3 regions of the Ureibacillus suwonensis genome follow, and region 1 is predicted to be linked to each of the others. Evidence: predicted binding sites of a transcription regulator. Region 1 holds the regulator's gene; each other region holds the start of a gene.
What was found. The regulator LexA, encoded in region 1, represses DNA repair genes until DNA is damaged. The targets are predictions, from matches to a motif close to CGAACATATGTTCG.
Positions count from the first base shown of each region.

Region 1 (11,101 bases):
GGCTTTAGGCAATACGGACTCTTTATATTCATCGGATTGTTTATCAAAACGGTCGATGGAAGGCATGGATACAACCGATGCATCGATTCCTTCTTCACGCAACTTTTCTTGGGCCTTAACAGCCAAAGAAACTTCGGAACCAGTGGCAATTAAGATTGCATCCGGTGTTTCTTTCGTTGCCGGTGATACGACATAACCACCTTTTGCAACGCCATCTTTCGCCAATGTTGCCGTATTCTCAAGCACAGGCAAGTTTTGGCGGGACAATACTAGGACTGTTGGTTGGTCTTTTGATTGAATCGCCAGTTTCCATGCTTCACGGGATTCGTTGGCATCCGCCGGGCGAATCACTGAAACATTCGGCATTGCACGGAATGAAGCCAAATGTTCAATCGGCTCATGGGTTGGGCCATCTTCACCAACAGCGATGGAATCATGAGTGAACACATAAGTGACCGGCAATCCCATTAATGCGGACAAACGGACAGCTGGACGAACATAGTCGGAAAATACAAAGAATGTACCTCCAAATACGCGTAATCCGCCGTGTAATGCCATTCCGTTTAATGCAGCGCCCATTGCAAACTCCCGAACACCAAACCAAATATTGCGCCCTTCCGGCGATTGTGCTGAGAAGTCGCCGCCGCCTTTGATTGTTGTTTTGTTGGAACCTGCCAAATCGGCGCTTCCACCGAAGAAGTATGGGATTTTTTTCGCTAAAGCATTGATCGCTTCACCGGAAGAAGAGCGGGTCGCAATGGATTTGCCAACTTCATAAACAGGAAGCTCTGCATCAAAGTCTTCAGGAAGTTCACTATTCATTGCTTGAATGAACTGTTTTGCAAGTTCCGGATACTCATTTTGATATTTTTCAAATGTTGCATTCCATTCAGCCTCAGCTTGTACTCCAATTGCTTCTATGGCCGTTTTGAATGTTTCGTAAACTTCTTCCGGAATATCAAATGGCTCATGGTTCCAGCCGTAAAATTCCTTCGTCAATTTAAGTTCGTCCGCTCCTAATGGCGCACCGTGGACGTCGGATTTGCCTGATTTATTTGGTGAACCGTAGCCAATGATTGTTTTAACTTCAATTAATGTAGGTTTCCCTTTGGATTGTTTCGCTTTTGCAATGGCTTCATTGATGGCATCCACATCTGTGCCATCTTCCACACGCAAGTAATTCCAGCCGCACGCTTCAAAACGTTTTTGAATATTTTCAGAAAACGCTTTTGAAAGGTCGCCGTCCAATGAAATGTCATTGGAATCGTAAAGGACGATCAATTTTTCAAGTTGCAGATGTCCGGCCAATGAAATCGCTTCGCCAGCGACACCTTCCATTAAATCTCCGTCACCACAAAGGGCATAGGTATAATGGTCGACTATATCGTACCCCGGTTTGTTGTACATCGCTGCGAGATGGCGCTCAGCCATTGCCATACCTACTGCCATCGCAATGCCTTGTCCAAGGGGACCAGTCGTAGCTTCCACTCCTACAGTATGGCCGTATTCAGGATGCCCTGGCGTTTTTGAACCCCATTGGCGGAAGTTTTTAATTTCTTCCATGTCCAAGCCATATCCGCTTAAATGAAGCAAGCTGTATAACAACATGGATCCATGACCTGCGGAAAGAATGAAACGGTCGCGGTTGAACCAATTCGGATTTTTCGGATTATGGCGCATTTGTTTCGTCCACAATGTATAAGCCATTGGAGCCGCACCCATTGGAAGTCCTGGATGCCCTGAGTTCGCTTTTTCAATCGCGTCAATGGATAAAGTTCGGATTGCATTAATTGCTAATAAATCCGCTGTAGTTGTCATTTTTTGACATCCTTTCTCGTGCTAAAAATAGTTCCGTATTCAGTTTAGACAACATTTCCATAGAAAACAATCTATTTTTTAGGAATATTGTGTGTTAGCTTACATTTATTTGACATCACCAGGACTTCGTCAATTTAATCGGTTGCGGCGAAGTTGTTTTATTTTTTCCGGTGTAACATCATTTCCTTCAATATCAAAAATTTGCACGTTTTCGATGGTCTTTCTGAAAGATTCCCGGAAAGACTCCAAATATTCCTTCCGAAGCAATGTTCGCTCTTTTGCTTCCTCTTCCGTCAATTTGCCCTCTCTTGCTTTTCTTGTTAATTCATTGATACGGTCGATCTTTTCTTTTGGTAACATTCAATCACACCTTTCCCTTTCAATACAAAAAGAATATGAAAAAAAGACCCGAAGTGCAAGCAGATTAGCCTTCAAGTCTTTCTTTATATTCCATATATCTGCGGTGAACGGTTGCTTTGCTCACATCATATCCCAATCCTCTTAAAGTGGATGCAATTTCTTGAAATGTCAACCCCTTTTCCCGCAGCTTGACAATTTCTTCAACAGGAACTTCAATCCGGCCCCTTCCCTCACGATTATGTTTATTTTTGAAATTCCGTTCGGGACGATATCCGTTTTCAACGGCCCGGCGCATTCCCCGCTGAATTTTTGCATTATGTATTTTCCGTTGATACTCCTCTACAATCGCTAATATTTTCAACAGCATTTCGTCCATTTCGTTCAATTTCAATGGACCGGCATCATTAAGGGAATATACATCCGTCTCGCTTTTTTTAAGCAAATGCAGTACCGCTACCCGGGCATGTCCACGGCCTAATCGGGTTTCATCCTGTACGAAGACAGCAGAAATTTCATTTTCCGAAATATAATCCAGCATTTCAAGCAGTCCATCACGATCAACATCATAACCGCTGTGGCAATCTTCAAATATATTATCCACACGAAAGCCCAAACTTCGGGCATATCGTGAAAGCTCTTCCTTTTGCCGTTCCAGGGAAGTTTCCTGTTCAGCTTTTTCCGTACTTACTCTTGCATAAATAACCGCCTTGTTATTTCCCATTATCGTTTGCTCGCTACCTTTACTGATTGAATTTCATCCTCTTCATTAATGGCAATATAGATCGCATCTTTCGGAACCGGGATCATCAACGTTTCTCCGGCAATGATATGTTCTCCGTCAAGATTGTTTTCAACCGCCACCATCCGAATCCAATCCTCTTTCGTCAAATTTCCTTTATAGCGATCCGCCAATGTCCAAAGGGTATCGCCTTCTTTGATTGTAATTTGTTCGAAAGTCAATTCCCCTTCATCTGTAATAAAAATATAAGCAATTATGATTAAAGAAACAATAATCAGCACTTTTAAGTAATGATTTCTTTTTAACCAAGCCATAATTTTCTTCCCCTTTTACGAATGTTTGTTCCGAATATCTGTTCTTACTTTAATACGAACGTACGTTTTTGTCAAGAGTGTTTTTCGAACTTGTGTTTGCATTCTCCGAGATTCATTGCTATACTATATGTAAAATATGTAAAACTATTCACATTAGAGGTGACCACGATGGAAAAGCTGTCAAAAAGGCAAAGAGATATTTTGGAATTTATAAAGAAGGAAGTTCGGGCAAAAGGATATCCTCCATCCGTTCGGGAAATAGGTGAGGCGGTTGGGCTTGCCTCCAGCTCAACAGTACATGGTCACCTTACGCGCCTGGAACAAAAAGGATATATCCGAAGAGACCCGACAAAACCTCGGGCGATTGAAATATTGGATGGTGAAGAAGAACCGCAAAAACAATCAGTAATTCATGTGCCATTGGTTGGCCGGGTGACTGCCGGAAGCCCAATTACAGCGATCGAGAACATCGAGGAATACTTTCCTTTACCTGACGCATACGGAACAAGCAACGATCAATTATTCATGTTGGAAGTGATGGGGGATTCGATGATTGAAGCAGGGATTTTGGACGGGGATTATGTCATTGTAAAGAAAACATCCACTGCGAATAATGGGGATATTGTAGTTGCCATGACCGAAGAAAATGAAGCGACCGTGAAACGTTTTTATAAGGAAAAAGACCACTTCCGCCTTCAACCGGAAAACTCGGCGATGGATCCGATTATTGTGGATAAAGTGACCATCTTGGGAATCGTTGTTGGTTTGTACCGAAGATTTCATTAATGAAATAAAAAAACTCGCAATCTCTTAATTGGAATGCGAGTTTTTTTATTTTATTTTTTTCTACAGGCATGAACAAATGCTTCAAATAACTTCTTTGAAACCTCTTCGCCGCAAATGGCCAATTGTTCCGGATGCCATTGAACGCCCAGACAGAACGGAGCCGTTTGATGTTCCACCGCTTCCACTATGCCATCGCTTGATACTCCGACAACCCTGAGATCTGCCGCAACATCCTTAATCGCCTGATGATGGAAGGAATTTACTGAGATTTTGTCCGATTGAACAATTCGGCTCAATCGGCTTTGTTTTTGAAGCTGTACAAAATGGGACGTTTCAAAGCGGGGAGAGGTTTGGGAATGAAGGAGAACCTTTCCTTCCAATTGATCATAAATATCCTGGTAAATGGTTCCCCCAAGCGCCACATTCAATACTTGCAAACCACGGCAAATGGCAAGAATCGGAATATGGTGTTGGATCGCCAGTTTTGTCCATTGGATTTCCCGTTCATCCCGTTTCGTGAAGACCCTTCCCAACTTTGGAAGCGGTTCTTCTCCAAAGAAAATTGGATTGATATCCCCTCCGCCGGTAAGCAATAACCCATCAATTGTACAAATCATCCGGTCGCCAGCCGATTCTTCGGCATATGGCAGGCAGACTGGGACTCCTCCCGCATCCACCACCGCTTTCACGTACGCCTCATTAACCTTATATATCCCATCATCCCAATCCAACGTGATGCCAATTATCGGTTTTATGCAGGTTTCCTCCTTTATGGCTAAAATATTCCTGACCAAAGGCAAAGAGTTTGAACATTTCTTACTTTAAATGCTGCATATTCCGATTGTTTTCGACATCTTTTGCTTCATAGTGACAAAGGTTTGACAGAAAAAAGATTCATTTTTACTAATAGAGATTCGGACCGGAATAGAGCTTTCTGCTTACAATGGGAAAAGAGCATCTTCCAATTCCATAAATTATTATTTTCACTATAGCAATATTTAAAGATATTTCTTTTTCAATCACTAATAATTCTGTTAATTAATAGTTTTTTATTATAATATAACCAGTTCATCAAAAATAATAGGTCGTGCGGCCTTTTGGATTTTTAGAAAAAGTTACTATTTATCCATAAATACTATTAAGTAATTTTATACCATTGACGGTAATATTGAGAAATTTTATATTCATTATGTAAGATGTCTGTACTACTCCGATTCGAAGATCATTCTTCGACAAAAGTAAGACAGGCTATACATAATGCTGGGAGGTGTAGTCATGGAATTAGTAGGAAACTTATTACAATTAGTACTTGGTTTACTTAACAGCCTTTTAGGCGGTCTTCTTTAATCCTGACAAACAGAAAGTTTCTTTATAAGCTTTCTGGACAAGCTGTTCTTTATTTCAATTTGGAATACCCAGCTTAAGCTTTTAGCTGGCATAAGTAAGATATGGGATGAACTTATGCCGGCTAATTTTCTTTTCAGGTCAACATGCAAATGATGTCGACAAAATTCATCTTGCATAGTAAATCCTTCATCATCATATTTTTGAATTTTTTATGAACCATGTTTGAAGAGCCTTTTCTGATTGACAAAGGCCGTAAGTTGAATACTGTCTCTCTTTCCAATTTATAACAAGTTCCCTTTTATACATAACATCCTTTAAAAGGATCAAAGAACAGAGAAAGGGCAGTTACCCTTAAAATCAGTGTTCCAATTACACAATCCAATCAGTTTGCTGGTATAAAGTCCCTATCGGAGAGGTTGGGGCTTGTACCAGCTACTATTATTTTTGAAAAATCTCCCAACAACATAATTCTTTATGACTATTCATAGAGAAACATTACTTTATCATCTTTGGTTAGCTCATCAAACCATATGAATTTTCTGTTACAATATTACGCTTTCTTTATTGTTTTTACCATTTTTACGCTTATAATGTCAACATGGAAATTTTATTCGGTATCCGTTTCTTTTTGTCTTCAAATCTTATTAGCCCTGCCCATCTTCAACGAATAGCATAAACTTCTGATTTTCGTTTCACCGCTTATCCGCTTTTTGAATTTTTCCGGAAACCCTTCAAAATTCACACCATTGCATTTTCCAATAAAAAAACACCCCAAAAGTCAGCTTTTCCAGTCCAACTTTTGGGATGCGGATTCATCATCTATCCATTATCCACCATATTATTAAAGCTCCAAATCAGCAGAGGTTTCTACACTTTAAAACAAATTCCAATACCATCGGATCATTGCATCGCCGTAAAAATATACAATGATGGCCGCAACGGCAATGGATGGCCCAAAAGGAACCGGGACTTTGCGGCTTTGCTTGCGAACTTTGATTACAATGATTCCAACAATCACGCCAATAACACTGGCCAAAAACAATGCGAGCAATGTCTTCACGGTTCCCAAAACCAGCCCAATTAAGAAAAACAGCTTAATATCGCCTCCACCCATTCCGCCTTTTGAGATCACAGCAATGAAATATAAAATGCCAAATCCGGCCGCAGCACCGAGGAGGGAATCCCACCACGGTTCAAGGGGGGAAGCGATACGGCCGATGATCAGAAAAGGCAGAAAGAAAAGAAGCACTTTATCTGGAATGATCATGTATTGAATATCCGAAACGACGATTATGGCCAATAATGAAATGAAAAAGAGTGCAACGGCCAGTTCAATCGATAGTCCAAGCAACAGATAACTCCATACGAAAAGCACTCCGGTTAGTAGCTCTGTTGCTACATAAATGGGTGATATTTTGGCGCCGCATGTCCGGCATTTTCCATGTAAAAAAATGTATGAAAACACCGGAATCAAATCGATGGCGGTTAACCGTCTTTGACATTTCGGACAATGGGACGGCGGCGTAATGATGGACTCCTTTAACGGAACACGAAGTCCCACAACGTTATAAAACGAGCCTAGCACAATCCCAAACAGGAAGAAAAAAACAGAATACAAAATATCCATAAAAGCGCTCCTCACAATTCCAATCGATTACACATCCCCTTCATAATAGAAGGTTGTCACTTGGATTGTTGCTTCGATGCTGTCTTCCGGATTTTCGGCGAATTCATTTTCTTCACCTGGCAATGAAAAATCGATGATATCGATGTGCATGATACGTTCAATTTTTTCAATTTCTTTAATAAAGTTTACTAAATGCTGAAAGTCCGGAGATTGTACGTCAATTTCAAAGGTGATTAATTTCAATTCTGGCGGCAAGGATTCATTATCGATCGGAGAAACTGGTGCTTCATCTGATTCTTCTTCGTTTTCTCCTTGAGATGTTCCTTCATTTTCCCCATCACTTTCATCCTCTTCGGCAGAAGCATCCGGCCGGTCAAATCCGGAATCAGCAACAAGCGTATCATAGTTGTTAAAATCGATGGATAAAATTTTTGTTCCTGAGACGTATTGAGTTTCTTCTATATTTAATACCAAATCGTCCAAGTTTCTTGTTTGAGGCACTTTTTTCCGCATTTCAAAAATTGTTGCCTGATCGAGGTTTTTCGATGCGTTGATCTCCTCGATTTGCTGCTCGAGCGATGATATTTCCGAGCGGGTTGATTCAATGGACGATTCAAGAGATTCAACCTCTTCTTTTTTCGGCAGAATTATATAATAGTAGAAAGCAAATAACAGTGCTGCTATGAGGACGATCAACAATAAAGTGGTCGAATTTTTCCCACTTAATGACTTCATTGGTTACCACCTCCAGCAGCTAAAGCATTTTGATTGATCAACAAAGTAAATTTGACCGCATAACGTGGAATTTCATTGAAATTCGCTTTCCCTTCCACTTCCTGATTGCCAAGCTCAAAATGCTCTATGGATGAAACTTGTGCATCAAAGAAATATGTACTGCTTGATAATCGGGATAAATATTTGGAAATATCACTTAATGTTTCAAAATCCATGGACACTTCCGCCGTTTGCGCATCAAAGGCATATTCCCTCAAATAAGAATGTCCGGGCTGCAAACGAATCGTTTCATCAAGAATCGGTGAAACCGGATAAGAAATCGCTTCGACAAAATCAACCGATTGCTTTAATGAACCAGTGTCAACCGATATGCTGTCCAGTTCCGCTTGAAGCCGATTCCGCTCATCAATCACCCGCTGCTCCTCGCTCCGCAAATCGGCAATTTCACCACGATAATTAAAATACTGGAACACAAAGAATGCAACAAAGAGCAACGCGATAATGGATAATACAATGTATACAGTTTTGGATGTGGACTGCCTTCGATCAACTTTCGGCAACAGGTTAATATCCGGTATCATCATTTAACCTCCTTTAAGGCAAGTCCAAGTAATGCTGCATGTTTTGCCTTGAATCCTGGATAATGCTTTTTCATGAATTGGTCATTAATGAGTTTGATTGGCAACTCGAAATTTTGCTTCAAATGGGAATGGATGTTATTGAGATTCGGATTGTCCCCCATAACGATGATTTCATCGATTCCATTTTGTTCCTTGCTGATGGAGAAACGGAAGAAATCCATAATTCGCTCCAGCTCCAACATTTGATCGGTAATCAGCATGCGGTATTCATCAAACTCTCCCAAATAGGAGAAATCCAATTGATGTTCACCCGCTTCCTTCGCCTTCCATTTGCTCAAATCTGTATCCAGCGGCTGAAATCTTTGGAATTCAACATTCCCTTTTGAATAAATGGTAATGGACAATTCATTGATCAGCCAATTTGTAAGCAGATAGGTTTTTGTGTCATCCAAAAGGTTCATGGATTCGAGCAATCTCAAATTACAGAGGGCCCGGACATCCGCAGCTTCCGGGTACGTATGTATATCCAAAAGCAAATTTATGTATTGGTTCACCGGTTCGGAGTTGGCGGCAAACATCATGGCCTTGCCGTCCCCTTCCACCGGGTCAAATACATCGATCAACGGATCATCAAATGGAAGGTGAATCGAATAGCCAATCTCCATTTCCGCATATTCCCTCAATTTTGAAGGTTCCACATCGTCCGGATGATCAAATGTTTTCAATAGAATGATAGAATCCGGAACGATCATACGGATCTCCTGTTTTTTTCCACCCCATAATGAATGGCACTGTTTGAACACTTCAAACAAAGCCACCTCATCTTTTATTTCGGACTCGGCAATCACCCCTTCCGGTATGGCAATTTCAAATACTTCCGCCTGCGATAGATCCGGGCCCTTCATTACGAGGGAGCGAAGTACGTAATCGTTGATTTCAACGGAAACATTCGACTTTTTATTTCGTCTAAACATACGCAGGGCTCCTTTTGATAAAATTGTCAACTAATGAACATGATTATGAATTCATTAGTTTCTCAATGGAACACCCAACGACCACGTTAGGTGTTCTTTGAAAAACTAATTATAAAGTGGCTAATTAAATAGTATTAATTAGAGTCGTCTTCACCACCAGAGCCGTCTTCACCACCAGAGCCTCCGGTACCTCTTGTTTCGATAGTATGACCGCTAGCTGTAATTTCACTACCTTTCTTATCGTCATTATTAATATCTTGAATCGTTACATTATTAAACTTAACTTTTTTCTTTCCTGAGAATATCACGTCAGATGCATATAAAGTATTCCCACCTGAAGCTCTTGTAACTTCATATAAACCAATATTCTTTTCATTATCCCCTTTCTCAAATACTCCTGCAGTATCTAAATAGTTATCTTCTAATAACTTTTTAACTGTTACTTTTTCCCCATTCGATGAACCCTCTTCTGTAAAGTATAAATTAGCTGCATTAATAATATTGATCGCATCAGATTTCGCCGCATTGTAACGTGAATTTTCAAGCATATTTCCGATTGCCGGAATTGCTATGGCGGCAACAATCGCCAAAATTACAATTACTGCCAATAATTCAATCAACGTTAAACCTTTTTCATTTTTCAAACGTTTTTTCAATAATTTCATCATAGAAAATCCTCCTCCAGAATTTGTATGTAATTCGTTTTGATTATGTACAGATGATTCTTTCAACTGTTTCTCACCTCCTTAAAAGGGTTTGAATAATTTTTCCATTCTATTTCCATTACATTTGTTCATACAAGCTGAACATCGGCAAGAAGACCGCTGCAACTATTCCACCGACAATCACGGCCAAGAACAGGATCATAACCGGCTCTATCAACGACTTTAATGTATCGACACTTCGATCCACTTCCGCTTCATAAAATTCCGAAACCTTTTGGAGAATAAAATCGAGTGTACCTGTTGTTTCCCCGATATGTACCATCGACGTGACAAGCGGTGGAAATAACCAACTATTTTCCAATGGCTCTGCCAATGAACTCCCTTTCTCCAAACTTTTTCTGGCATCCCGAATCACTTTCCCAATGACCGGATTGCCGATCACCTTTTCCACAATCGTCAAACATTCCAAAATCGGTACGGCGCTGCTGAATAATGAAGAAAGGTTGGACATCATTCTTGAAAGTGCGGACTTTTGCAATAATGGTCCGAAAATCGGAATTCTTAACAATGTATAATGCACACCATAGTGAAATTTCCCGTTATTTTTATATAGGAAGTAAAACACCAATACAATGAGAAGAATCGCACCCAGCACGCTCCACCAATAATGTTGCAATATTTCGCTGATTTTGATGGTGAAGATCGTAATGGCCGGCAGCTCGGCACCCATCGACTCAAAGGACTCGATAAAAGATGGGACTATGACCACCATCATAAATACGGCTACCACGATGGTCAGTACGAGCAATACCAACGGATATGTCATGGAAGATTGCACTTTTTTCTTCAAGCTGTACTGCTTTTCAAATGTTGTCGCCAATTTTTCCAAAATCGTATCCAGGTTTCCGGTCGCTTCAGCGGACATCATCATGTTGACGAACAAATCCGGAAACACTTTTGGATGTTTTTTCGTCGCTTTCGAAAAAGAGAGACCCGACCGGAGATCTTCCTCCACCTGTTCCAATGCCCTCTTTAACGGTTTGCTTCTCGTTTGGCGGGCCAATATATTCGTCGCTTCAACGACTGAAACCCCCGCCCGGATCAATGTGGCAAATTGACGGCAATAAATGACGAAATCCTGATTTTTTACTTTTG
Region 1 covers NZ_JBHSNQ010000048.1:119,666-130,766, forward strand. Annotated here, with positions in the region: gene tkt (transketolase) at 1-1,818, opposite strand, end outside; gene ACFPOH_RS05000 (DUF896 domain-containing protein) at 1,948-2,178, opposite strand; gene ACFPOH_RS05005 (YneB family resolvase-like protein) at 2,243-2,899, opposite strand; gene yneA (cell division suppressor protein YneA) at 2,899-3,231, opposite strand; gene lexA (transcriptional repressor LexA) at 3,400-4,017, shown strand; gene ACFPOH_RS05020 (gamma-glutamyl-gamma-aminobutyrate hydrolase family protein) at 4,068-4,817, opposite strand; gene ACFPOH_RS05025 (prepilin peptidase) at 6,239-6,991, opposite strand; gene ACFPOH_RS05030 (potassium transporter) at 7,019-7,726, opposite strand; gene ACFPOH_RS05035 (PilN domain-containing protein) at 7,723-8,307, opposite strand; gene pilM (type IV pilus biogenesis protein PilM) at 8,307-9,281, opposite strand; gene ACFPOH_RS05045 (prepilin-type N-terminal cleavage/methylation domain-containing protein) at 9,416-10,012, opposite strand; gene ACFPOH_RS05050 (type II secretion system F family protein) at 10,065-11,101, opposite strand, start outside.

Region 2 (11,101 bases), on a different contig from region 1:
AGGGGTGCATCGCCTCGTGCGCATTTCGCCTTTCGATGCAAACGGCCGCCGTCATACTTCTTTCGTTTCTTGCGAAGTGATGCCTGAGTTCAATAATGAAATTGAAATCGAAATCCGTCCGGAAGATTTGAAAATCGATACGTACCGTTCCACTGGTGCAGGCGGCCAGCACGTCAACACGACGGATTCCGCTGTCCGCATCACCCACATCCCGACAGGCATTGTGGTGTCTTGCCAGGCGGAACGTTCCCAAATCAAAAACCGCGAAAAAGCGATGAACATGTTGAAAGCGAAATTGTATCAATTGGAAATTGAAAAGCAGGAGCAAGAATTGGCCGCACTCCGCGGGGAGCAAAAGGAAATCGGATGGGGCTCCCAAATCCGTTCATATGTGTTCCATCCATATTCCATGGTAAAAGACCACCGCACGAATGTGGAGACCGGAAACGTCCAAGCGGTGATGGATGGCGAGATTGACATGTTTATTAACGCATATTTGCGCTCCCAAATCGCATCGAAAAAATAATGGATGGTTGAAAGCGTGCAGAATCAATGGATGGTTCTGCACGTTTTTTTGTTTGAATAGGAGCCAATTTTGGCGAAGCACATTGAAAGATGTTATTTGTGCAAGTGGTGATGGGATTTGAGGTGCTATCCGAGCAAGCAGAGGTGCTATCCGAGCAAGCAGAGGAGTTATCCGGGCAAGTAGGGGAGTTATCCAGGCAAGTCGAGGAGTTATCCGAGCAAGCAGAGGTGCTATCCGCGCAAGTGAAATATGCATTGGCAGGAGTTGAGAGTGAATCTGCACGAAACGCTCCCCCATAAATGCCCTTCATCCCCCAATCCCCCTTCATCCTCACTAAATAAACCATCATCTAACCCCATTTAGGCAGCATCCACACCAATAATGGATTTTATCCCCACAAAGTGGCCTCCCATAGTTCAAAACCGCACCCTCCATTTAAAAAAGAAAAAAGCTGCCAAAAAGTCGATATCAATCCACTTTCAGGCAGCCATTTCATATGAACACGGAGCCCACCCTTTTTACAGGGGGAAGATTGGGTGAGCTCCGAATCACACCCTCTTCAGAAAGTTATGTATTTTGATCAAATTTGCTTCTCCCCAACAAATCCACAATTGCATTTTTCATGGAATATGTTCTATAATAGAAATAGAACATTTGTTCCTATCCAAAGATTTTTATCAGGGAGGAATTTGTATGGCGCACATCCCGATTGAAGCTGTGCCGTATTTGGAATCAGCCATTTATTTGCCGATGTTGCTCATCGTGTTGGAAAAAGATTATGAACTTATAGAGAAAGGTCCGTTTAAATTAAAGCGGCCGTATGTACACTTGATTGAAGAAGCCAAAAAGTTGGCCGAGAAAGATTTGCAAAACACCAAATCCTATTTGAAAAAGAATTCTTTAAAGGTCGTTCAAGGGAAAAGGGACGACCTGTTCACAGAATACCTGTTTTATTACAAGCAGGTTTCCGAAGTCAGAAGGTATTCCAATATCCGGTTGCGAAATCGTGTTGAGGAATTGTTGAATGATTATTTGTCATCATCCGGGTCATCCAGAAAATCCAGTTCCCTTTGAAAAAGCTTTCTCTGTTTTAACGCATATTTTAGAAGCATTGTGGCACATGCGTATTGTGCGCAGAAAGAAGTGTAGTGGATGGGCAATTCGATTTCCACTTCATTTTTTAAAGTGATGATGGTGCCATCTTTGCCTTTTCGGATGTTAATAATCGCATGTTGCGCAATCCAAATATTTTTTGAAGAAGAGGGTGATAGGACCGGTAAAAAGACGTATGGTTGATCATAAGACAAAACGATTGGAACTTTATGTTTCCCCTTCCCCAAAAACCTTTTTGAAAAGTCCATAGACGCTTTGTAAGTGGTGCCCAGCTTTCTGAAAGTGTCATTGAGGAGTTTCAGCGGTTTCTTATCGATGTAAAAAATTTCGAATTTGTCATAGACCCGTGAACAAGATTTGCCGTTATACTCGACAGGTTCTACGACATACGTATTAGGAGTAATGTAATACCAATCGAAATCTTTCAAATCAGCCATTTTTTTCACCCTTTCTAAAAATATGGTAATTTGGTAGTTCTAATATCATAATAATAGGAAAGTGCTAGAAAATCAATACAAATTTTTGAAAATACAGAATAAACTGAAAAACGATATTTCAACCCGTTTTTGCGACCAAAATCAAAATTTCGGCATTCCATTTCGCATAATGATGCGGAAAATCAAAAAGTGAATTCATGCACATATATGCTTTTTTACACATAATAAAAAGGAAAAAGAAAGTAGAAATGACTAAAATTATACTGCAAGAGTTTTATTTTTCTAAAAATATTGAAAATTCACACCCGATTTTTTATAATAGAAAAAAGGAATCGGGGTGATATCGATGGATAAAAATAATTTTTACGCAAACTTCTCTAGTGCAGCAGGGTCAAATCCAGCAGTAAACGATTCTGAAAAATTGTTGAACGAAATTTACGTAGACTTGTTCTTGAACCGATTACAAAGATTACATCGGATTGAACAATTAAGGGATTTCATCGATCAGGCGTTGGATGAAAGAAATGAAGAAGCGTTCCATAAATATGCGAAGGAATTGAATGAGTTGCAGGAGTCACTGAACTGAGCCACCACTATCCATATAAAAAAAGCCGCCTTTTGCACAAGCTTATACAAGCATGCAAAAGGCGGCATTTTTTGTGCCTGTAAACACGTTTTTCAGAATGTACGTTCGCGAAATGAATGATATTTACAGTAGGATATGCTAAAATATTCATACGACATATTGGGAAAGGACGAGTGAAATATGGCCGATACTTTTGAATTGCACGCTCCCTATCAGCCGAGTGGCGATCAGCCAAAAGCGATTGCCCAGCTTGTTCAAGGCATCCGGGAAGGCAAAAAGCATCAAACGCTGCTCGGTGCGACAGGAACGGGGAAAACCTTCACCATTTCGAACGTCATCCAGGAAGTCAATAAACCGACGTTGGTCATTGCCCATAACAAGACCCTCGCCGGACAACTATACAGCGAATTCAAACAGTTTTTCCCGAACAATGCAGTGGAATATTTCGTCAGCTACTACGACTACTATCAACCGGAAGCGTATGTGCCGCAATCGGATACATACATCGAAAAAGATGCCAGTATCAACGACGAGATTGATAAACTGCGCCACTCCGCCACAAGCGCGTTGTTTGAAAGAAGAGATGTCATCATTGTGGCATCCGTTTCCTGCATTTACGGTTTAGGGGATCCGGACGAGTACCGCGAGATGGTGGTGTCCATCCGAAAAGGGATGGAAATCGAGCGGAATCAGCTGCTCCGCCGGTTAGTGGACATCCAGTACGAAAGAAATGATGTGAACTTCCAGCGTGGTACGTTCCGGGTGCGCGGGGACGTAGTGGAAATCTTCCCGGCTTCCCGGGATGAACATTGCATCCGCATCGAATTTTTCGGGGATGAAGTCGACCGTATCCGGGAAGTGGATGCATTGACCGGAGAAATCATCGGGGACCGCAATCACGTCGCCATCTACCCGGCTTCCCACTTCGTTACAAGAGAAGACAAAATGAAAAAGGCCATTGAAAACATCGAGAAAGAGTTGGAAGAACAACTGGAAAAATTCAGAGCGGAAGGAAAACTCCTGGAAGCGCAACGTTTGGAACAGCGCACAAAATACGACTTGGAAATGATGCGGGAAATGGGCTACTGCTCCGGCATCGAAAACTATTCCCGCCACTTGACATTGCGGGAACCGGGAGCCACTCCGTACACGTTGCTGGATTATTTCCCGGATGATTTCTTGATTGTTGTGGATGAAAGCCACGTGACATTGCCGCAAATCCGGGGCATGTATAACGGCGACCAGGCCCGGAAACAAGTGTTGGTGGATTACGGTTTCCGATTGCCTTCAGCCCTTGACAACCGCCCGTTGAAATTTGAGGAATTTGAACAGCATATCCATCAAGCCATTTATGTATCCGCAACGCCTGGACCGTATGAGAAAGAGCATTGTCCGGAAATGATTGAACAAATCATCCGGCCGACGGGACTGCTTGATCCGACGGTTGACGTCCGTCCAATTGAAGGCCAAATTGATGATTTGGTGGATGAAATTCAAAAGCGGACGAAGAAAAATGAACGGGTGCTTGTGACCACATTGACGAAAAAAATGGCGGAAGATTTGACGGATTATTTGAAGGAAATGGGCATCAAAGTGGCCTATCTTCACTCTGAAATCAAAACCCTTGAGCGGATCGAAATCATTCGCGAATTGAGAAAAGGGACTTATGATGTGCTTGTCGGCATCAACTTGCTGCGGGAAGGATTGGATATTCCGGAAGTATCATTGATCGCGATTCTGGATGCGGATAAAGAAGGGTTCCTGCGCTCGGAAACATCCTTGATCCAAACGATTGGGCGCGCAGCCCGGAACGCCAATGGCCATGTCATCATGTATGCCGATACCATCACGGATTCGATGAGAAAAGCCATTGAAGAAACGAAACGCCGCCGTTCCATTCAGGAAGCTTATAATAAGGAACATGGCATCACACCAAAAACGATCCGAAAAGAAATTCCGGAACTGATCCGCGCAACCCATGCGGCGGAAGAGGAAGAAAAATATATTACAAAAGTGACAAAAGGCAAGAAATTGACGAAATCCGAATTGGAAAAATTAATTGAAGCATTGGAGAAAGAAATGAAAGAAGCTGCCAAGGCGCTGGACTTCGAACGGGCAGCGGAATTGCGGGATACCATTTTTGAATTGAAATCAGAGATGTGACAGAATGGTCCGGTCAAAAAGAACAAGGGGGAAGGGAAATCCCCCGCTACTCGAAAACAGAAAGGTGACGAATGTGGAAAATAAGCAAATCGTCGTGCGAGGTGCACGTTCCCATAACTTGAAAAATATTGATGTAACGATTCCCCGGGACAAGCTTGTCGTGTTGACGGGCCTTTCCGGTTCCGGGAAATCTTCTTTGGCCTTTGATACGATTTACGCGGAAGGGCAACGTAGATATGTGGAGTCTTTGTCCAGCTATGCCCGCCAGTTTTTGGGACAAATGGACAAGCCGGATGTGGATTCCATAGAAGGGTTGTCCCCGGCGATTTCCATCGACCAGAAAACGACAAGCCGCAACCCCCGTTCAACGGTGGGGACGGTAACGGAAATTTACGACTACTTGCGCTTGTTGTTTGCCCGCATCGGGAAGCCGGTCTGCCCGACTCATGGAATTGAAATTACATCCCAAACGATTGAACAAATGGTGGACCGCATTATGGAATATCCGGAGCGGACAAAGGTGCAGCTGTTGGCGCCGGTGGTTTCCGGGAAAAAGGGAACGCATGCGAAGCTTTTGGAAGATTTGAAAAAACAGGGCTATGTCCGTGTCCGCGTCGATGGGGAACTGCGTGACTTGGATGATAACATTGAACTGGATAAAAATAAAAAGCACAACATCGAAGTGGTGGTGGACCGCATCATCATCAAAGAAGGCGTTGAAGCGCGGTTGAGCGATTCGTTGGAGACGGCGCTGAAACTTGCCGATGGACGGGTCGTCGTGGATGTGATGGAGCATGAGGAATTGTTGTTCAGCGAGCACCATGCGTGCCCCATCTGCGGATTTTCCATTGGGGAACTGGAACCGCGCATGTTCTCCTTCAACAGTCCATTCGGGGCATGTCCGGAGTGCGATGGACTTGGCTCCAAATTAAAAGTGGACATCGATTTGGTGATTCCCGATTGGAATAAAACCCTTGAAGAAAATGCCATCGCGCCATGGGAACCGACAAGCTCCCAATACTACCCGCAGTTGCTGAAAGCGGTGTGCAGCCATTACAACATTCCGATGGACGTGCCGGTATCCCAATTGCCGAAGGAACAATTGGACATCATTTTATATGGTTCGAACGGGGAAAAAATCCATTTCTATTACGAAAGCGAATATGGCAGCGTCCACAATAAAGATATTGTCTTTGAAGGCGTCGTGCACAACATCGAACGCCGCTACCGGGATTCCACATCCGATTGGGTGCGGGAGACGATGGAAAAATTCATGACGGAGCAGAAATGTTCAACCTGCAAGGGGCAACGGTTAAAACCGGAAAGCCTCGCCGTCAAAATTGACGGAAAAAATATTTCGGAAGTGACGGATTTATCCGTTGCGGAACTGTATCAATACTTTTCCGATATTCAATTATCGGATAAGGACATGCAAATCGCCCGTTTGATTTTGAAAGAAATCAAGGACCGCCTGGAGTTTTTATTGAATGTCGGTTTGGAATATTTGACATTGAGCCGCACAGCCGGAACGTTATCCGGGGGAGAAGCCCAGCGCATCCGTTTGGCGACCCAAATCGGCTCACGGCTCACAGGGGTATTGTATGTGCTGGACGAGCCATCAATCGGATTGCATCAGCGGGATAATGACAAATTGATCCATACGTTGCAACAAATGCGGGATCTTGGCAATACGTTGCTTGTGGTGGAACATGATGAAGATACGATGCTTGCGGCGGATTATTTGATCGATGTCGGTCCCGGAGCCGGTTCCCGCGGCGGGGAAATAGTGGCAGCCGGAACGCCGGAAGAAGTGATGAATAATGAAAAATCCATCACAGGGCAATATTTGAGCGGCAAGAAATTCATCCCACTGCCCCGCGACCGGAAAAAACCGGATGGCCGTAAAATTACGATTAAAGGCGCCGCGGAAAATAATCTGAAAAACATCAAAGTGGACATTCCATTGGGCATGTTTGTGGCGGTGACCGGTGTATCCGGCTCCGGAAAATCCACATTGGTGAATGAGATTTTATACAAAAAACTGGCCCATGAATTGAATGGGGCAAGAACAAAACCGGGGAAACATAAGGAAATCACCGGCCTTGAACATTTGGACAAAGTGATCGACATCGACCAGTCGCCAATCGGACGCACGCCCCGTTCCAACCCGGCCACATATACAGGCGTATTTGATGACATCCGCGAAGTGTTTGCTTCAACGAATGAAGCGAAAGTGCGCGGCTATAAGAAAGGCCGATTCAGCTTCAACATCAAAGGCGGACGGTGCGAAGCCTGCTCCGGCGATGGCATCATCAAAATCGAAATGCACTTCTTGCCGGATGTGTACGTTCCATGTGAAGTCTGCCATGGAAAACGGTACAACCGCGAAACGTTGGAAGTGAAATACAAAGGCAAAAACATTGCCGATGTATTGGATATGACCATTGAAGAAGCGACGGAGTTTTTTGAAAACATTCCAAAAATCCACCGGAAGCTTCAAACATTGGTGGATGTCGGGCTCGGTTATATGAAATTGGGACAGCCTGCCACAACCTTGTCCGGTGGGGAAGCGCAGCGGGTGAAGCTGGCTTCTGAATTGCATCGCCGCTCAACAGGAAAATCCTTCTATATCTTGGACGAGCCGACGACCGGACTTCATACGGACGACATTGCAAGACTGCTTTCGGTGTTGCAGCGCCTGGTGGAAAATGGTGACACAGTGCTAGTGATTGAGCATAACTTGGACGTGATCAAAACGGTGGATTATATTATCGACTTGGGTCCGGAAGGCGGGGACAAAGGCGGCACGGTGGTCGCAACAGGCACGCCTGAAGAAGTGGCCGAGCATGAGAATTCGTATACCGGCCGCTACTTGAAACCGATTTTGGAACGGGATCGCAAACGGATGGAAAAGCTGTTGGCCCAAGCCGCGGATAAGTAAGCAGTAGAAAATAGTAGCACGCAGAACGGTGCTACTATTTTTTATTTGTATAAAAGAAAAATATTTATTTTGAAGATGCACTCATTTCGGGAAGGTGAAATTTTTCCCCTAGGCGATTATCCTTCCAAATGTGGCGATAAAATTCATCCCCTAGGCGAAAAAATATTCCACTTCGGCGATGATTGCATTGAAGAAGGGAAATGTTTTCTTTTCCCAAACACCCATCAAACTGACATGGTCTTATTATTAATAATTGACACTTTTATAGATGTCAATCTTCTGCTAATGTAATGATAAATTTCATTGCAATAAGAGGGGATGAAGAATATGCAAAATTCAAGGACAAAGACCGTTGATTTGGTCATCCAGGCGATGTTGATTGCCCTTGTTTTCATATCCACCGTATTTTTGAATATTAAATTGCCGATTGCTTCAAATGGCGGGTTGGTTCATCTGGGAACGGCGATGCTATTTATTGCATCCATTTTATTTGGCCCCAAAAAAGGAGCGATTGCAGGGGCGGTTGGAATGGGGTTATTTGACCTTGTTGGCGGCTGGCTTGTATGGGCCCCAATTACGATTATATCCAGAGCATTTCAAGGATATATTGTCGGAAAAATCGCTTGGTCAAAGGGAAGCCAAGGGGAAAGCCTTCCGAAAAACATTTTTGCGATGATTGTATCCGTTCCTGTGATGATTGGTGTATATTACATCGGGGAAGCCATCATGTTTTCAAGTTTGATTATTCCGCTGGCTTCAATTCCAGGGGATCTGGTGCAAAACGCGATCGGAATGATGATTGCCATCCCGGTTTGCCTCGTATTGAAAAAAATTCCGTACATTGCATCCTTCGCTCGATAAAAATGTGCTAGATTCCGTTTACATCCATCTTATATTTCTAAAATTCGGAGGAATAGGTTCACTTAACCTATTTATTCATCAATAAAGTTGCCGATCCCGGTTAGAGAAGGGAGATCGGCGGCTTTTTTTATTTGTTGATAAATCATAAACGGAACTGAACGGCTCAAAAGCTTTCAATCCAATTGTCACATCATCCGTCACCACATGGGTTAGTCTTAGAAAGAAATTGTAGACAAACCATTAGAAGATTGGGATAAAAAATTAAGATTAAATTAAGATTTATATCGCTTTAACTTAAGAATTTTCCGCTAGCATAAAAGATGGAATACAGAATTTTGGGGGAATCTTAAATGAAAAAATTTTTAAACATGGCTTATTGGATTGTTTTAGTATTTTATTCGTATCTGCTGGTTGATACGGTATTTTTGGCAAGAGATGTCCGCCGAAGCATTAACATCGTTCCCTTTGACATGATTTCCGAACAAGGATTTACGATAAATGTATGGGGAAATGTCTTGATGTTTATTCCATTGGGAGTCTACTTTGCAGACAATATGAAACAGTTCCGTTTTTGGAAAGTATTAGGGGGAATCATTGGGACAAGCTTGGCCATTGAAGTGCTGCAATATATTTTTAAATGTGGGGCAAGTGATATCGATGATTTAATATTAAATACCATCGGTGGCTTACTGGGAATGTCTATTTATCTGTTATTGAAAAGTATATCCAAATCAAAAGAGCAGGTACATATCGCCATCTCCATCCTGTCCATTATAGTGGGCGTTCCCGTGATTTTATTGGTGATCATCATTTTTGCCTATAACCATTAAAGAATATGGTTTTCCGAAAAACCGCAATGAAAATGTCAAATTTTTGCCCCATCATCGATCCTTTGAACCGTATGCCGTCACCGAAAATGGTTCATAATAATCCAATGTATTCTTAACATAAAATTGAAAACTTTGTAATTTTGATAAAACAGGAAACTTTTTTGGGAATTCTAACGTATATGATGATATAGAACTATGAGGGAGGCAGTAAATATGGATAACGAACGCAAACGGATCATCAAATTAGTTGAAGAAGGAGCCATCTCTGCGGAAGAAGCGATCACTTTGCTTGAAGCGCTCAATAAAAAGCAAAGTTCCACAACGACCGAATCTCAATCCAACGCAGTTCCATTGCCACCAACAAACGAACAGTCATCCCACCAAGAGCAGCAATCCGAGTCGAAAAAAACAACAGGCTTTGAAGATATTTTTGGAAAAAACTTTAATAACAAAGAGTTCAGTAAAAAAATGGACGAGATCGTGAATGAAGTGAAAGAAGACTTGACGGAATTCTCCAAAAGCATGATGGGCGTCATCGGTACCGCTTTCAAAAAATTGAAAGAATTGGACATTGAATTTCCTTTGAGTAATCCAAAAGTGGAATTTGAAAAGCAATATTCCTTTAACGGCGATGAAGTGAGAGGCATCCAAATCGAAATTCCAAACGGGAAAGTGGAAGCGGTACGCTCCGATTCCAATGAGCTGAAAGTCGTGGCGAAAGTCAAAACATTTGCCATCGACAATGATGAGGATAAGACGATTGCCGAATTTGAGCGGGATTTTGTCCGATTTAATGATGGCAAATTGGAATTGAAATGCCCATCCAAGTTGACGCAAGTGAATGTGCAACTTTCCATTCCGGAAAAACAGTATGATATTGTGTTGATGAAGCTGTTGAACGGCGGCGTGTCCATTGACGGTGTGAATGCGAAACTCGTAAAATTGCGCACGTACAACGGACCAATCAAATATGCGGTTGGCCAATTTGAAAATGCGGATGTGGAATCCGGCAATGGCCCGATTGAAATTGTGCATGTAAAAGGGGAAGATTTGGAAGTTCAAACGGTGAATGGACGAATCTATATAGATGGAGAACTCAGAGAAGTGGAAGCGGAATCGGCAAACGGCGCGGTCATTGTTACAACAAATGATAAAAACGCGCGGAAAGTGAAAGCTCAAACGGTTGCCGGCGCTGTGGAGCTGTACGTTCCGAAAAACGTTTCCATCAACGGTACCGCATCGACCAATGTAGGAAAAATCGACCTCGGCCTGCAAGATGTGGTGACACGTACGGTGGAAGATCAATTCTTCGCCAAAACGATGCACTTCGATAAAATCATCGAAAATGCCCCAGTATTAAAATTGACAGGCGAATCCCGCACAGGAAGCATCATTATCCGATATACGACATTAGGTCAGGAATCCTAAAGGGTCCCCGGATTTTCCCAGACATCTCTATCCAACGCCAAACTCTTTTATATAAGGGTTTGGCTTTTTTTTGCCGATTTAAAGGAGCAATTTCCGATTTGTAATATATTCTTTATCTTGAATTTTCAGGAAACTCATAGTATTTTAGAATAGTGATCAACATGATCGATTCTACTATAAGTACATAAGTATTTTTACGTATGTAAAGCATTCAAT
Region 2 covers NZ_JBHSNQ010000013.1:9,633-20,733, forward strand. Annotated here, with positions in the region: one part of gene prfB (peptide chain release factor 2) at 1-526, shown strand, start outside; gene ACFPOH_RS01245 (MbeD/MobD family mobilization/exclusion family protein) at 616-825, shown strand; gene ACFPOH_RS01250 (YhjD family protein) at 1,220-1,600, shown strand; gene ACFPOH_RS01255 (competence protein ComK) at 1,555-2,076, opposite strand; gene ACFPOH_RS01260 (IDEAL domain-containing protein) at 2,423-2,662, shown strand; gene uvrB (excinuclease ABC subunit UvrB) at 2,843-4,825, shown strand; gene uvrA (excinuclease ABC subunit UvrA) at 4,899-7,766, shown strand; gene ACFPOH_RS01275 (ECF transporter S component) at 8,085-8,627, shown strand; gene ACFPOH_RS01280 (VanZ family protein) at 8,978-9,457, shown strand; gene ACFPOH_RS01285 (DUF4097 family beta strand repeat-containing protein) at 9,671-10,885, shown strand.
Region 2: a site for LexA is predicted at 1,174-1,187, ahead of ACFPOH_RS01250 (YhjD family protein). Genes of this name have one in related genera too.

Region 3 (11,101 bases), on a different contig from region 1:
TTTAAAAGATTTATTAAGAGGAAAACGCACGCCTTATTATGATGCAGTCGTTTTGAATGCGGCGCTCGGTTTCTTCGCTTATGGCGCCGTTGATTCTCTGAAAGATGGCGTCTGCATGGCCCGCGATGCCATCGAATCCGGACGCGCTTACGAGAAACTTGAAGCAGTCGTTGAATTCAGCCAAAACATCATAAAGGAGCAAACATTCTGATGACGATTTTAGATACGATTATTGAACATAAAAAATCCATCCTGCCTCAATTGAAAAGAACAACGCCCGACTTGAACGCGCCAATCAAAAAGCGGCCATCGTTGTACGAGACACTCAAAAAATCGGACACTTTGCAAATTATCGCTGAAATGAAGCGCGCCTCCCCTTCCAAAGGCATCATCAATGCGGATGTGGACCCGGTGGAACAGGCGAAGCGCTACGAAAAGGCAGGGGCCGCCTGCATTTCGGTATTGACGGAAGAAAAATATTTCAAAGGTTCTTTTGAGGATTTGGCGGACATTGCAAGAAACGTCCATCTCCCTATCTTAAATAAAGATTTCATCATCGATAAAGTTCAGATCGACTATGCCCTTCATGCCGGTGCATCCGTCATTCTTCTGATTGTAGCCGCTTTGGATGACGAAACGTTGGCCGGATTGCATGAGTACGCAACAAACCTGGGTCTTGAAGTTCTGGTGGAAGTGCACAACGAAGAAGAATTGGAGCGTGCCCTCCGCATTCAACCAAAACTTCTTGGCGTCAACAACAGGGATTTAAAAACATTCCATGTGGATTTGGCCCAAACGGAAAAGCTTGCAGAAACCATCAACCGTTATCCGGACATCGCCTTCATCAGTGAAAGCGGCATTTTTGAAACAGCGGATGCTGAGCGGGTGGCGAACGCCGGTGCGCGGGGAATCCTCGTCGGTGAATCATTGATGAGAAGCGGAAATCCGGAAGACACGTTAAGATCGTTTCAAATCCAACTTCCGGCGTTAGAGGATGTAGAGCGATGACGAAGGTGAAAATTTGCGGGTTGAAAGAAGCGGTGCATGTACTTTGTGCCGTCAATGCGGGAGCTGATTTTGTAGGCTTTGTGTTTGCGCCGAGCAAGCGGCAAATTTCCATTGAAAAAGCCCGGAAACTGGCGAAACTGGTGCCGAACCACGTGAAAAAAGTGGGCGTCTTCGTCAATCCCACTGAGAACGAAGTGAGAGAGGCTTTTGAAAACGTACCGCTCGATTATGTGCAATATCATGGCAATGAAGATCCGGCCTTTATTGAACAATTGGGCTACCCTTCCATCAAAGCCTTTTCCATTCGGGATGAGGAAGATGTGAAGAAAGCCGGCAAGTTTAACGTAGATTACTATTTGTTCGATGCACCCGGAACGGACTACGCAGGCGGAAGCGGAAAAGTATTTGACTGGTCGCTTTTGGATCAACTTTCCATCCCAAGGGAGAAAGTGATTTTGGCAGGTGGGCTTAATGCTTCAAACGTGCAAAAAGCCATCGCCACCGTCCGGCCTTCCGCTGTGGATGTATCGAGCGGTGTTGAGCAAAATGGCGAAAAAAACGGCGAACTGATCCAATCCTTCATCCAAGCCGTAAAAACTTCACAACAAACCGTAAAAGGAGCTAACTGATATGACGACTACAATCAAAGGCAAATTCGGCCGTTTCGGCGGACAATTTGTTCCGGAAACATTGATGACCGCTTTACAAGAACTGGAAGAAGCCTATGAACATTATAAACATGACGAGTCCTTCCAACAGGAACTCCGCTATTATTTAAAAGACTATGTCGGCCGGGAGACACCCCTCTACTTTGCGGAACGGCTGACGGAACATTGCGGCGGCGCCAAAATTTATTTAAAACGGGAAGATTTAAACCATACCGGCGCACATAAAATCAACAACGCCCTCGGCCAGGCATTGCTCGCCAAAAAAATGGGCAAGACGAAAATCGTGGCGGAAACAGGTGCCGGCCAACACGGTGTGGCAACGGCAACCGCCTGCGCCCTGCTTGGTATGGAATGCGTCGTCTTCATGGGGGCTGAAGATGTGAAACGCCAGGCGCTGAACGTATTCCGAATGGAACTGTTGGGCACAAAAGTGGTTGCGGTTGAAAAAGGATCCAGAACGCTGAAAGATGCGGTGAACGAAGCCTTGCGCTACTGGGTGACAAACGTGGAAACAACCCATTACATCTTAGGTTCCGCCATGGGGCCACATCCCTTCCCTACCATCGTTCGCGATTTTCAGAGAGTCATCGGGGATGAAACGAAAAAACAAATTTTAGAAAAGGAAAACCGCCTTCCGGATGCGGTTGTCGCCTGCATCGGCGGCGGCAGCAACTCCATCGGCATGTTCCATCCTTTTGTGGAAGATCAAGAAGTTGCCTTGTACGGTGTGGAAGCTGCAGGAAAAGGGTTTGAAACCGGCAAACACGCAGCCGCCATCAACGGCGGGAAAACGGGCGTACTGCACGGGGCTTATATGTACTTATTGCAGGATGACAACGGATTTGTGCAGGAAGCCTACTCCATCTCAGCGGGCCTTGACTATCCCGGGGTCGGCCCGGAACATTGCTATCTGCATGAAACCGGCCGCGCAAAATACGTGATGGCAACGGATGAAGAAGCCCTTGCGGCAGTGAAACTTCTATGCCGGACAGAAGGAATCCTCCCTGCCCTTGAGAGCGCCCATGCCGTTCACTATGCAACGGAACTGGCTAAAACGATGGATAAAGATCAAATCATCGTCGTTTGTTTATCCGGCCGCGGTGATAAAGATGTGCACACAATCTACGATGCCTTTGGAGGTGACTTGGCATGAGCCGAATTACAGAAGCGATTTTAGAAACAACCCGCCAAGGCCATAAAGCGTTTATTCCCTACATTATGGCCGGTGATGGTGGACTTGAAAAGTTGAAACCCACCATCTTGAAATTGCAGGAACTCGGCGTCACGGCCATTGAAGTGGGCATCCCTTTCACCGATCCGGTCGCGGATGGACCGACGATTGAAGAGGCTGGCATGCGGGCATTGGCGAAAGGCGTGACATTAAGAAAAGTGCTTGAAACCCTTGCCGCTTTTGCAGAGGAAATTACCGTTCCATTGGTGGCGATGACATATTTAAATCCGGTTTTGGCCTACGGAATTGGCGAGTTCGCAAAAGATGCTTATGATGCAGGGATTCGTGGCGTTATCATTCCGGATATGCCCCTGGAGGAAAGCGGCCTTGTCCATCCTTCCTTGAAGGCAGCCGGCATCGATTTAGTGCAGCTTGTTTCATTGACAAGTACGCCGGAGCGGATCGAAAAATTGACCAAAGCGAGCGAAGGATTCATTTATGCGGTGACGGTCAACGGAATCACCGGCGCCCGCTCCACTTTCGAAGGAGATTTGGAGAGCCATTTCAAAAAAATCCAGAGCTATACCGATACCCCGGTGTTGGCGGGTTTCGGCATCTCCACTCCTGAACACGTGAAGCAATTCGGCTCCTTTGCAAGTGGCGTCATCGTGGGAAGCAAGATTGTCGACTGTTTGACCAAAGATGATTGGGATACGATTGAACACTTGGTGAAAGCTTCGAAGACGGTTCCTCTGGCTTAATGATTGGCGGTTTTTATGGCAATATTGACACTTTTTGTGACGATATTGCCATGTTTTGTGGCATTATTGACAGGTTTTGTGGCATTATCGACAGCCTTCTTATATTTTCCCTATTGAATTTCATGACTTATCTGACAATAATATAAAAAAGGAGTTGGAAAACATGAATCAAACTTTAATTCAAAACGGTTACTACGGAAACTATGGCGGCAGCTTCGTTCCAGAAGAAGTGCAAAAAGTGCTGGAGAAAATTGCGGGAGAATTTGCAAAAGTCAAAGACGACCCGGCTTTCAATGAAGAACTCAATTATTACTTGAAAGAATATGCCGGCCGTGAAACCCCTCTTTATTTCGCCAAAAATTTAACAGAAAAATTGGGCGGAGCAAAAATTTACTTAAAACGGGAAGATTTGAACCATACAGGATCCCATAAATTGAACAACGTACTCGGCCAAATTCTGCTTGCCAAACGCATGGGGGCAAAAAGAATCATCGCTGAAACGGGAGCAGGTCAACACGGGGTTGCCACTGCGACGGCGGCTGCGATGTTCGGAATGGAATGCACAATCTACATGGGGGCAAAAGATACGAAACGCCAAGCGTTGAATGTGTTCCGCATGGAGCTTCTCGGCGCAAAAGTGGTTGCTGTCGATAAAGGAAACGGCTTATTGAAAGAAGCGGTGGATGAAGCATTCCTTGATTTAGTGAAAAACCATGATCATACTTTCTATTTGCTAGGTTCAGCAGTTGGCCCTACTCCATATCCTGAAATCGTTGAACATTTCCAATCCGTGATCAGCCGGGAAAGCCGCGCACAACACTTAGAAAAAGAAGGAAAACTTCCGACAGCGGTTGTGGCGGCAGTTGGTGGCGGCAGTAATGCGGCTGGTGCTTTCGCGCATTATATCAACGATGAAAGTGTGCGCTTAATCGGTGTGGAACCTGCAGGCGCCGCAACGCTTACCAAAGGGACTCCAGGCGTCCTTCACGGTTTCAAAAGCTACGTCCTTCAAGATGAAGAAGGCAACTTGCTCGAAACAGACTGCATCGCTGCCGGCTTGGACTACCCGGGTGTGGGACCGCTGCATGCTTACTTGCATGAAACAGGCCGCGGAGAATATGTCACTGTCACAAACGAAGAAGTGCTGGATGCATTCCAAGTGTTATCAAGAACAGAAGGCATTATTCCCGCCCTTGAAAGTTCCCACGCAGTCGCTCATGCATTGAAGCTTGCACCAACTTTATCACCTGAAGATACCATTATCGTCAATATCTCCGGCCGCGGCGACAAAGACGTGCAACAAGTATTTGAATTGCTCAAAAATAAATAAGATGAGAAAAGGGGACGTTCCTGCTGTGAACCTCCCCTTTTTTTATTGCGCTCTTTTTTATGATCATCGTCCTTTAAAGCGGTGTTTTGCTCGTAATGCCTCCGCCGATTTTATCGAGCATGTCAATCGTCATCGCTTCTAAATCATACCTCGCTTTGAATCCCCAATCCGCGATGGCCCGGGATGAATCGATGGAATTGGGCCAGCTTTCTGCAATGCTTTGCCGAACGGGATCGACATCCTATTTGATTTCAAAGTGCGGGATATGTTTTTTGATTTCCGCCGCAATTTCCGACGGGTCGAAACTCATGGCGGAAACATTGTAGGCATTGCGCACGGTCAATTTGGCGGGGTCGGCTTCCATTAAATCAACGATGGCGTTCAATGCATCCGGCATATACATCATATCCATATAAGTCCCTTCTGCAATATAAGAAGTGTAACTTCCTTCATTCACCGCTTTATGATAAATTTCCACCGCATAATCCGTCGTTCCCCCACCAGGCGGCGTCCCCGGTGAAATCAACCCTGGGAAACGAAGCCCCCTCACATCCACGCCATAGCGCAAATGGTAATAATCGCATAACAATTCTCCCGCCACTTTGTTCACGCCATACATCGTTGTAGGCCGTTGTAATGTTTCTTGCGGTGTATTGATTTTCGGCGTTGTGGGCCCGAAGACGGCAATGGAACTCGGATTAAAGAGCTGCATATTTAATTCTTTTGATACTTCCAATGCATTCAACAAACCGCCCATGTTCAATTCCCATGCAAGAATGGGTTTGATTTCAGCCGTTGCGGAAAGCAATGCGGCCAAATGAATCATCGTATCCGCATTAAATTTTTTCGCCACTTCGTACATTTTTAATGCATCGAGCACATCCAGCACTTCAAAGGGACCGTCATGGTTTTTGTCCTCCCGGATATCCGTCGCCAGCACATTATCTTTTCCGTATTCAAACCGGAGCTTTCTCACCAGTTCCGAACCAATCTGTCCAAGCGCGCCTGTGACAAGTATTCTCTTCATCTCGCCCCTCCTCTTGTGAATTCAAGACCACTGCGCGAACAATATAGATTATGTTGTAACCTATTTATATGCCAGTGCTTTCCGGCGGGCTATTCATTCGACCAGAGGGGGATTTTTATTTTTTATTCCATGATGGTAATGCCGTAGATGGATTCAAAGGAGAAGGAGCGGCCATCTTCCAATGTGCAGATGCGCCGTTTGTCATCAAGTTTGGCTATCTTCCCTGCCACTTTGGAGGTGCGATGGTTTTGCCAAATGTTCAATTCCACTTCATAGTGATTGGTGCAGGCAATGAGGAGCTGTTCATTCAAATCTTGCAATGCCCATTCATCAAGAACCGGCTTTTCTTCGCACCGGTCTTTTTCCCTCCATTCCCGGAGCATTTTCACATGTTCCGGAAGCATCATCGCATTCCATTTGATATTTCCGCGGTCTCGGATCATTTTCTTCACCTCTTTGATTTCGCAGAACTTTGGAGGTGGCTGGATGAAGTTTTCGTTTTCCGGCAAGGAGTTTCCCTCTCCCTTATTTCTTATGTCCACCCAAGAGTTGCGCCCGCTCAAGAGCCGTTCCCGCTTCCGTATAAGAAACTGCGCGAAGCACGGCGGTTGGCCCCCATTTGGAGCGCAAAGCATCCATCGCTGCACCGAGTTTTCTCCTTCTCCATTTTTGCTGATCGAAAAAACTCAATTGCATCGAGCGTTCCGTTTCCAGTTTGGAGAGGCTGATGGAAAGTTTCCGTACCGGCCGTTCCGCATAAAATTCATCAAGCAACCCTTTGCACACTTCATAAATTTTCATCGTATCATTCGTCGGTTCATCAATCGTCCGGGAGTGATGAAACCCTCCCCCAAAGGCATCTTTGCTGTAGCTTACACCGAGGGAAATCGTTCTTCCCGCCTGATAAGCTTCCCTTGCCCGGCGCGCCACATCTTCGCACATTTCCAAAATGACGGCAAGGATTTCGCTGCGGGTCCGATAATCCCGCATGAGCACCTGCCCTTTTCCGAAGCTGATTTGCCCTTCCGCAAGAGGGGCGCCAAGGGGAGATAAATCAATTCCCCACGCGTGGTAGTACAATTGATTTCCTAAAATGCCGAAGCGTTTTTCCAGCAGTTGCAAATCGGTTCGGGCCAAGTCCCCCACTTTGAAAATGCCCATATTGTTCAGCGTGCGTTCCATGCGTCGCCCAATCCCCCACATGTCGGAAAGGGGCGCAACAGGCCACAACTTTTTCGGAACATCTTCATAAGTCCAGTGGGCAAAGTCGGTTTTCTTCGCTTCCAAATCAAGAGCCAACTTTGCCATGAGCATATTCGGCCCCATCCCCACCGCGCTTGGAATTTGGAATTGGCTATAGATCCTTTCTTGAATATATTTCGCTGTTCTTTCAGGAGGACCCCAAAGTTTTTCGGTGCCCGTCAAGTCGACAAAGCTTTCATCAATGCTGTAGACGTGAATCGCTTCTTTCGGTACGAATTGATTGATTAAATTGGTAATCTCCATAGACATTTGCACGAAAAATTCCATTTTTGGTTCAAACAGCCGAATGTCCGGATGTTTTGGGATTTCATAAAGGCGGGAGCCCGTTTTGATGCCAAAGCGTTTCTTCATCGGCGGTGATGCAGCAAGCACGATGCTTCCCTTTTGCTCAAAGTTTCCTACAACCGCAATGGGCACTTCCATTGGATTCAGATTGTGAAGCATCGCCATGCAGCTGGCATAAAAGCAGCGCATATCAATGCAAATGATCGAGCGTTCCGGAAGAAGCCGATGCAATTCTTCGGGGCTGAAGTTCGTGTAGTTCAGTTCGCTTATGCGCATGCCAACCACCTCCGCACTTCTATTATATGAACAGAACAAATGTTCTATAACTTATTCTAGAATGAGACCATTGAGACGGCAAGTGGGATTATTTGGATAAATCGAGTAGGAGGGAGCGATTAACTCCCGTCCTCTCACACCACCGTACGTACGGTTCCGTATACGGCGGTTCAATTAAGATAATTGACGCAAGTTTTCATAACTTCCGTGAATAGCTTGTCTTCTTATGCCAGTGGTCACTCCACCCTCCAAGAGGTCTCCCACGGGATTCACCGTTTCCTTCCTCAAGTGAGGTACTACGTTTTCTGTGTTCATCATGACTCACTGAATGCCAAGGGCTATTCTCTCTTAATTGTTCGGTCCTTCTTAGTAGTTCTAAACCAACTAATACTATGACCTCTGCTGACTTCTGACGGTTCAGCTACTTATCACTAAGTAGGTTATGAAGCGTACTTCACCTATCCGCCAGACCTCCCCGGGTAAGTACATGCACTTTCACACCATCTATCCGCCTCATTTACTCGATATGACCTTCGACAGAAAGAGCTTTGTTTTGTTACGCAAACTCACTCAATCATACCTAGCCTTATATGAGGTTCGTGTTCCTCGGACCGGTGTTTTGCCTCCAGCTTCCTTCAGATTCCGCGTCACCACGGACACCCTTTCGTTGAGCTAACCTCTACTTCTGTCTTCGGGGTTCGGGACTTACACCCTATAGTTCATGTACATGCCGGGCGCACGTAAAGTAAAAAAAGAAGTACAAACTAAAAAGCATCATAATTGACAAAAAGATACTAAAGGGGTAATTAGAATGAATATAGAACCAGATCTTTGTCGTGTTGAAGATGCTTTAGGCATATTAGTCGGAAAATGGAAACCCATTATCTTATTGCATTTATTGAAGAATGGTACTCAAAGATTTAGTGATTTAAAACGAAGTATACCTGGAATTACACAAAAAATGCTGACCAATCAATTACGTGAGTTAGAAAACGAGGATATTATTCAGCGTGTTGTCTATCCACAGGTTCCTCCTAAAGTGGAATATTCGATTACCGAGTACGGCCGGAGCTTAGAACCAATCTTACACGCAATGCACGAATGGGGAACAAACCATATCCAGCATAAAAAACAAAAAATGAATGAATCGATGAGTAAATAAATACTGAAAACACCCAGTTTCTTTACTAGATAGCTGGGTGTTTTCAAAAAATAAAAGAAAGAATCATTCACATTCTGGTTCAATATCCAATTATTTTAACCTTCATTTCAACCTGCAATAAAATGACTTGCTTAAACGACGGTCTGCTTCTCACCACTATCTTGTGCTTTCCCCTTGAATGTGTAATGTGTTAACACTTCTTTTTGCGGTTGCTGCAAATTGAAAAATCATCATTATTAGAACAATCACTATCATTCCAACTACTGCAGAAGTAAAGCTGTTCGTTGCGTCATAAATCCAACCGAGAATAATAGGACCTAATGCACCAATTACATAACCAGCAGATTGTATCATGGCCGACCAAGAGGCTGCTTCATGAGCGTTATCTGTAGCATCAATTGGCAAAAGAAGATTTAAAGGAAACAATCCGCCTGCTCCAATACCTATCAATGCAGAAGCTAGCAACGGTTCAATATTTAGCACGAGTAAAATAAATCCAACAAGTTCTATAATGGATTCTACAATCAACCAGAAACGACGGGAGTGAAACCTTCTTAACAAAATTGGAAGCACTAGGCTAACTGGTATTTGCACGACTACGAAAATTGTTAATGCGATTGCGGCGTAATCTTTCGTGTACCCCATTCCTTGGATGATTTGAGGTAGCCATGCCGTAATTGAGTAAAATAGCATACCCATCAGACCAAAGGACAATGTAAGAATCCATGCTTTACCGTTCCCCCACGGCAATTGAACTTTTGTTCCAGAAGTAGCAGTGTGAGCTGATTTTTTGACTTGTTGATTTACAAATAACCACCAGATAACTGCAGCTACGAATGCTATAATTGCCCAAAATGCAAGGGAAGTTTGCCAGGAGTTAAAGCTATTCTCTAGCGATGTAGAGAGTGCAGAACTAATTGCTGCCCCCAAAGTCAGAGCTACGGTATATACTGAAACCATAAAAGGTACTTGATTAGGAAAATGCTCTTTAATGAAACCAGACAACAGTGGACCTATCAAAGCGATACCGATACCTGCAATTATAGCTGTTGTTACTAGAAATGATACAGAATCTGTGAACAAACGAATAACAGTACCAACTCCAATAATTAAAAGCGATAAGCCGATTACCCGTTCAATTCCCCATTTTCCCCCAGCTTTCACGGCGATTGGAGAAAAAAGACCCATACAAAGCACTGGAATGGCAGTCAACAAACTTGCGACAGCTGCACTCATTCCAAGATCTGTTCTAATGCTCTCTAGTAAAGGGGCGATTGAGTTAATAGCTGGACGTAGATTTAGCGAAGCCATAAATAAAGCGATAATTAATAAGACACTTTTTTTCATCTAATATCCCAACTTTCTTTATGCTTTAATTAGATTCATTCAAAAAAGTACCGTTTCTATAATCTTCACATACTTGTTGAATATCTTCTTATTCATAACGAATGGGCTCCTGCCAAAAACAAGTTCACCATGTCGTTCCCAAGGACCCGATTCGATAATCTTTTGTTGCAAGTTTTGTTTTAAATCCCTCCATTAAATTGTTTTGTTCAACGAAATCCATTATGCCAATGAAGTATGAAAGTGATAAGTAGGCACTTTAATGTGGTTTAGTTTCTTTGAAGATACTATTGGAGATGTAGCAAGGTTAAGACTATAAAATTTAATATTTACTTCCCTCTTTTCTCCGTTCTGGCTTGTATCAAATATTCTGTTAATGTTATTAAATTCTTCCATTTAATTAATAGAAAAGAAGTTGATACTTAACTGGCTTAAATATAATAAAAAAGGAGAATCCTTCTTTTACTTTTGTACATGATGAATGTAATGGATATCCTGAAAGTTTTTTAAAACCTAAAAAAATATAAACCCATGAAATTTTGCAATGTGCAAAACTTCATGGGCTATTTTTCTATTTAGGAGGATTTTATCCTAGCATCTGCTTCAATTTCCATTCTAAATACATCTTGTTATTCAGATTTTATTGTTTAGTATGAGGTAAAGTAATTAGATTACCTTCAATTATAATGTTTATATTCCTTCATTTATCGTTTAGAATTTTTCCATTTGATTAATTTCCGCTTGTCTAATTTAGGCCATCTGTGTTTTGGAACATATTTTACCATCGTTTCAAACAACATACCCCA
Region 3 covers NZ_JBHSNQ010000040.1:32,643-43,743, forward strand. Annotated here, with positions in the region: gene trpD (anthranilate phosphoribosyltransferase) at 1-211, shown strand, start outside; gene trpC (indole-3-glycerol phosphate synthase TrpC) at 211-1,008, shown strand; gene ACFPOH_RS04005 (phosphoribosylanthranilate isomerase) at 1,005-1,637, shown strand; gene trpB (tryptophan synthase subunit beta) at 1,639-2,829, shown strand; gene trpA (tryptophan synthase subunit alpha) at 2,826-3,608, shown strand; gene trpB (tryptophan synthase subunit beta) at 3,772-4,938, shown strand; partial or broken gene ACFPOH_RS04025 (NAD-dependent epimerase/dehydratase family protein) at 5,012-5,965, opposite strand; gene ACFPOH_RS04030 (YolD-like family protein) at 6,088-6,474, opposite strand; gene ACFPOH_RS04035 (Y-family DNA polymerase) at 6,491-7,789, opposite strand; gene ACFPOH_RS04040 (winged helix-turn-helix transcriptional regulator) at 8,601-8,951, shown strand; gene ACFPOH_RS04045 (MFS transporter) at 9,108-10,298, opposite strand; gene erm (23S ribosomal RNA methyltransferase Erm) at 11,000-11,101, opposite strand, start outside.
Region 3: a site for LexA is predicted at 7,822-7,835, ahead of ACFPOH_RS04035 (Y-family DNA polymerase). Genes of this name have one in related genera too.